DNA from 2 places in the Exiguobacterium sp. MH3 genome. Region 1 is predicted to be linked to the other one. Evidence: riboswitches for the same ligand, from Rfam matches in the RefSeq annotation. Region 1 holds a riboswitch; the other holds the start of a gene.
The links. Region 1 has a riboswitch for FMN ahead of ribD (bifunctional diaminohydroxyphosphoribosylaminopyrimidine deaminase/5-amino-6-(5-phosphoribosylamino)uracil reductase RibD). Riboswitches for the same ligand answer to the same signal wherever they lie in the genome.
Positions count from the first base shown of each region.

Region 1 (3,148 bases):
TTCATTACATGTCGCCTCCTAAGAATGCTGCCCAGTCCGTCTGCTTCTCATGCTGCGTGAAATGATAGAGATGTTTCGCCATCATGTCACACTCGATATTGACGACTGCACCGCTTGCCAATCGATCAAACGTCGTCAGTTGACGGGAGTGCGGAATCAATGAAATCGAGATCGTTTCCGGTGTGACGCGTTGCAACGTCAGGCTCGTGCCGTTGATTGCGATCGAGCCTTTCGGAATACAATACTTTTGCCACGCTCCGACATCAAACGTATAGACCATCGCTTCTCCATCCGGTCGCCGACTGATCAGTCGGGCTGTTCCGTCGATATGTCCACTAACGAAATGTCCACCGAAGCGACCGTCTGCCGGCATCGCCCGCTCAAGTTGCAAGGGACTTCCGACTCGGTACGTACCGAGTGCTGTTGAACGGATCGTGTCATGGACGGCATCTGCCGTGAAACCGGTTGGACTCATCGACGTGACCGTCAAACAAATCCCGTCGACGGCGATGCTATCACCGATCTTCGTTCCTTCGAGTACCCGGTGCGCCTCAATTTCAAGCGCTAACCCGTTCGGTCGCGGGATCTTTCGTTTTAAGGTTCCGACTTCTTCAATCAATCCGGTGAACATGTCGTCTCCTCCTTTCGGATGTACGTCAGATGGAGATCCGGTCCGACCGTCTCAACCTGGTCGATTTGAAAACGATCTTCGATATCGTGTTGACCATTCCACGCATCGCCTTCAAAAATCGATGGGGCTTGGTAGACTTCGATTCGGTCAACGAGATCTGCCTCAAGGAAAGCGGCTTGAATCGTTGGTCCGCCTTCAATCAAGACACTACGGATGTCTTGTTCGTATAAGCGTTTCAAAATCGCTTCCGGCGTCTCATATTCACCAACGAGGACCGTCACCTGATCGTGACTAATCCGAGGAACACTCGTCAGCCAGTAGGTTGGATTTTTACCATCGCGGAAGACTTGCGCCGTCTCCGGAATCCGCCCCCGGCGATCAACGATTACTCGAATCGGCTCGATGCCTGACGATGCGCGTAACGTCAGTGCCGGATCATCGACGAGCACCGTCTCACTTCCGACGAGGATGGCATCGTGGCGTCCACGCAGGGCACGACCGTTCGCGCGTGCTTCTTCTGACGTGATCCAGCGCTGTTCACCTGTCGCCGCGATCCCGTTCATCGTCTGAGCGATTTTGACGGTCACGGTCGGACGTTTTCGTTCGATCGTCTTCCAGAATACCGTGTAAAGGGCTTCTGCCTCATGCCGTAACAAGCCGACATCGACTTCGATTCCCGCGTCCTGTAGCCGTTTGATTCCGGAACCAGCGACAATCGCATGTTTGTCTTCCGTTGCAACGAAGACTCGTTTGATTCCTGCTTGTAGAATTGCTTCCGTGCATGGTGGCGTCTTGCCGTGATGGTTGCATGGCTCGAGCGTCACGTAGAGATCGGCACCACGGGCGGCTTCTCCTGCCATCCGTAAGGCTTCGACTTCTGCGTGCGGCCCACCGGCAAACCGGTGTGCACCGAAGCCGATGATGCGTCCTTGTTTGACGATGACACAGCCGACACTTGGATTCGGACTTGTTTGTCCGTGTAACATTTGTGCTAATTGCATGGCATAACTCATCATCTGTGACATCGCGTTCACTCCTTTCAAATGAAAAAAGACGCCCCTTGAAAAAGGGGCGTCTGTATAGAAGGGTTCACGAAATACACGGTTCGCTTCCTGCATTTTTTCATGCAGAAAGAGACCGTCTCCTGAAAACATTTTTTCAGAAAACAGCTTGAATCGCGTCGTTTCGTTCTTCTCCCATCCGGACTTTACCGTCGGCCCTGGAATCTCACCAAGTCAGCCATGATGCGTACATCATGGGTCGCGGGCTCGTCGATCGATTGATCGCATCACCGCCGGTTGGGATTTTCACCCTACCCCGAAGAACTGGATTATTGAGTTATACAACTTTAGCCTAGCATATCTTTTTCAAGAAAACAAAGCGCAAATGCTTCTGTCTTGTCTCTTTTTTGATTTCGTTCCACTTCTGTCACCCGTCCCCAATTCGTAATCGACTGCATCTCAAAAACGACCGGAGCACTTGATAGCAGTGCGTCCAGTCGTTATTTTCCACTTACAAATAACCATTCTTCCGGTCATGGAATTCTTGCGCAATCGCCCCGCGCGTCCGTTCATCAGCGAGGACGCGAAGCGCTGTCCGGGCGAGGATTTTTGCTCCTGTGATCAATGCTTCATCTCCAGCTTCTGAACGGGCCGCTTCTTTGAATGCTTCCGTATGGGCGACGAGATCATCTGGTCCAATCTTGATATACGGATGGATCGTCGGGATGACTTGACTGATGTTACCGGCGTCCGTTGAACCAAGACCCGGTCGTTCGTCCAAGTGAACGATTTCGCCGAGCGCCTCTGCTTCTTCTTGGAACAGACGGTCGAACGTCCGGTTGAAGACGAGGTTATCGACTTCATTTTGGAAGGCGATGACATCGAGCGTCGCCCCAGTCGCGAGTGCCGCGCCTTGGGCGACGGCTTTGACTTTTTCCGTGACGGCATTCAATCGTTCCCGTGTCGTTGCCCGGATGAAGAAACGTGCTTTTGCGTATTCCGGGATGATGTTCGGCGCATCGCCTCCATGCGTGATGATCCCGTGGATCCGGACATCGTCTGGTAACTGCTGACGTAAGGCATTGATTCCATTGAAGAGTTGAATGACAGCGTCGAGGGCGTTGATGCCTTCTTCCGGTGACGCCGCTGCGTGCGCCGGACGACCCGTAAAGGCAAAGTCGAGTGGATCGACCGCAAGGGAAGAACCCGTGATCCGTGTTTGTCCCGACGGATGGACCATCAAGGCTGCATCGATTCCTTCGAGTAACTGATGTTTGACGAAACTGCCTTTCGCACTGCCGTTCGGTCCACCTTCCTCGGCTGGTGTTCCAAGGACAACGACACTCCCGCCGACTTCATCGAGCACTTTACTGAGCGCGATCGCCGCTGCGACGCTCGTCGTGCCGATAATATTATGACCGCACGCGTGACCAATACTCGGCAACGCATCGTATTCAGCAAGAAAGGCAATCGTTGCGCCTGGTCGGTCGCTCGATTTCTTCGCGAAGAACGCGGT
Region 1 is NC_022794.1:2,805,562-2,808,709, forward strand. Features, by position in the region: gene U719_RS14490 (bifunctional 3,4-dihydroxy-2-butanone-4-phosphate synthase/GTP cyclohydrolase II) at 1-5, opposite strand, end outside; gene ribE (riboflavin synthase) at 5-631, opposite strand; gene ribD (bifunctional diaminohydroxyphosphoribosylaminopyrimidine deaminase/5-amino-6-(5-phosphoribosylamino)uracil reductase RibD) at 616-1,656, opposite strand; FMN riboswitch at 1,816-1,960, opposite strand; gene U719_RS14505 (M20 family metallopeptidase) at 2,144-3,148, opposite strand, start outside.

Region 2 (3,148 bases), 430 kb from region 1:
CCCGGAAACGGATTATAGGCACGCTCCGTGATGTTCGCACCACCGCCTTCATAGACAGACATCGTCGACGTCAACACGTAACGTCCGACTTTTCCTTCAAACGCGTCGATCGCAAGTTTTGCTTGATACGGTGTGAAACAGATATTGTCATAGATGACATCCCAGTGCTGTTGGCTTAAGTCCTTCATCGTACTACTTGACGTCCGGTCTCCTTTAAAGAATGTCAAGCCCTTCGCAACCGGTGGCGTATGCTCGCCGCGTGTGACGATTGTCACGTCATCCCCCGAATCGGCTAACCGAATCGCAAGCCGGCGTCCGAAGTAGCGTGTTCCCCCGAAGATCAATACTTTTCTCATCCTGAAGCCCTCCCTGTTCGTAGTAGCATTCACTCTCTTAATATTTCGAGTCAACGGAACAGGTCTCCTGTATGCGGACAATAAAAAAATCGTGGACGATGTCCACGATTGGATTCATTAACAGCCACCCGGTGTCCCGGCATTCGTTGCCGTCCGGAACGATGTCCCGCAACCGCATGTTGCGATGGCATTCGGATTCGTGATCGTGAATCCGCCGCCGAGCATCGACTGCTTATAATCGATTTCCAGTCCTTTGACGACCGGGTAATCTTTTTCGTCCACGATGACGGTCACGCCGTGCTGTTCGAAAACGAGATCCGTTTCTTTCTGTTGGTCGAGTCCCATTCCGTACGACAGACCACTACATCCACCACCTTGGACGAGCATCCGAAGATTCCGTTCATCTGCTGGTGCCTGCGCCATCATGTCTTGGACTTGTAACGCTGCTGCCTCCGTTAAATGGATCATGTCATCACCTTCCTTTTCTTTAGTATACGCAACTTCTGAGCGAATCGAAACCTAGTTGCTTGAAACTATCTTGAATTCGTTGTATAAATGGTATGTACAACAAAATAATCGTTCCATCTTCAGGGCAGGGTGAAATTCCCGACCGGCGGTAAACAACTATTATGAGTTGAAGCCCGCGAGCGAATAGGGCGCTATTTGCTGATTCTGTGTAATTCAGGAGCCGACAGTATAGTCTGGATGGGAGAAGATGGCGGCATGAGTTTGAATTTGATCGATTTTTGCAACAATCGATTAGGTTTATTTAATGCGGACTTCTCCCCTGTTGATCTCATCAATAGGGGTTTCTTTATGGACGCAGTCATGCCAATACTTCATCGAGAGGAACGAGCAAAAGGAGACAATACTCGTATGAAACGCACACAAAAAATGGTCACTCTGTCAATGTTAGGTTCAATCTCATTTGTTCTTATGCTTATCAATTTTCCACTGCCGTTCTTACCGAACTATCTGAAGATCGACTTCAGTGATGTTCCTGCTCTCGTCGCAGCGATCATGTTCTCACCGGTCGCAGGTGTCATCGTCGAAGCATTGAAGAACGTGTTATATTACATCTTCCGCGGAAGTGGTGTTCCGGTCGGAGAATTCGCGAACTTCGCTGCTGGTGTCGCATTCGTGCTTCCTGTCAGCTGGTTCTACCACAAAAAGAAATCAACACAAGGTCTCGCAACTGGCCTCGTCGCTGGTACAATCACGATGGCACTCGGTCTTGCGATTCTCAACTATATCTTGATCCTTCCAGCATATGCATGGTTCCTCGGTATGGACTACATGGCGGATCCAGCTGTCAAATGGACAGCAATCACAGCCGGTATCTTACCGTTTAACGTCATCAAGGCATTGTTCATCTCGGCACTCTTCATTCCGTTGTTCATGAAACTACGACCATGGATGATGCGCCGTCAACAATCTGCCTGATCCGAAAAGCTGCGCCCGCTGACGGACACGAATCCCCTCGTTCAGACGAACGAGGGGATTTTTTGGCTGTTCGGGCTCACAGCTCATTCTCTTCGATTTTTAGGTAAATCTTTTCAAGCAACTCTTCCGGCGTCTCGCCTACGACCGTCTCACCATCAACGAGACAAAAATGATCAAGCGAACAAATGCCGCAATAGCCAAGGCAACCGTATTCGACGACGTCGACGTTCGGGTCACGTTCGAGTTGCTCCATGACGACCTGTGTACCAGCCGCTAAGTTACTGATACAAAATTCAATAATCGGATTCACTTTTTTTCCTCCTTCAAGCAGGAAACGACCTGCCTCATGTCGTATTATACAAGGTCAGACTGATTTAGGGGAACTAAGGGGGATTTTACGTTATGAAGCAATTGGTCGTACTCGGCGGAGGATATGGTGGAATGCGGATTTGTGAGCGATTCAAGGACGAGGAAGTTGCCGTCACGCTCGTCGACCGTCTACCGTACCACGCACTCAAAACGGAATATTACGCACTCGCAGCAGGTACATTATCAGATCGAGATGTCCGGATTGAATTTCCGGAGGGGAAACATCTTACTTATAAATATGGACATGTCATTAAAATCTCACCAGAGACGAATACGGTCCACCTGCAAGACGGATCAGAATTATTCTATGATGACTTGATCATCGCCCTCGGTTGCGAGGATAAATACCACAACATTCCGGGTGCTCAAGAGTTTACATACAGCATCCAGACACTTGAAGAATCGCGCAAGACACAGCAAGCGATCTGTGGTCTGTCACCGGGGTCCGTCGTCTCGATCGTCGGTGCTGGTCTATCTGGTGTTGAACTTGCCAGTGAACTGCATGAAAGCCGGAAGGATTTAACGATTCGTCTGTTCGACCGCGGTCCATCCGTCTTGTCATTCTTATCCGACAAAGTCTCATCTTACGTCCAGGAATGGTTCGAGGAGCATGACGTGGAAGTCATCAACAATTCGAACGTCACGCTCGTCACGGCGGACGACGTCCGAAACGGCGACGATACGTACCCGTCGGACTTGACGATTTGGACGGCAGGTACGCAGCCGGTCAAGGTCGTTCGTGATCTCGGCTTTGCTGCAGACAGTGGCGGTCGGATCAAATTGACGGCACATCACCATGTACCGGAATACGATAACGTCTTCGTCATCGGCGATTGTGCCAGCTTGCCGTATGCACCAAGCGGTCAACTCGCAGAACATCAGGCAGAACAAGTCGTCGACGTCTTGCAAGCGAAGTGGCAAGGGAAGAAATTGCCGAAACTGCCAGAAATCAAACTGCGCGGGATGCTCGGATCGCTCGG
Region 2 is NC_022794.1:2,379,517-2,382,664, forward strand. Features, by position in the region: gene U719_RS12500 (NAD-dependent epimerase/dehydratase family protein) at 1-356, opposite strand, end outside; gene U719_RS12505 (iron-sulfur cluster assembly accessory protein) at 474-824, opposite strand; FMN riboswitch at 936-1,077, shown strand; gene U719_RS12510 (ECF transporter S component) at 1,233-1,799, shown strand; gene U719_RS12515 (YuzB family protein) at 1,876-2,109, opposite strand; gene U719_RS12520 (NAD(P)/FAD-dependent oxidoreductase) at 2,202-3,148, shown strand, end outside.
Region 2: it holds a riboswitch for FMN, as region 1 does, so the genes downstream of both, U719_RS12510 (ECF transporter S component) here and ribD (bifunctional diaminohydroxyphosphoribosylaminopyrimidine deaminase/5-amino-6-(5-phosphoribosylamino)uracil reductase RibD) in region 1, are expected to answer to the same signal.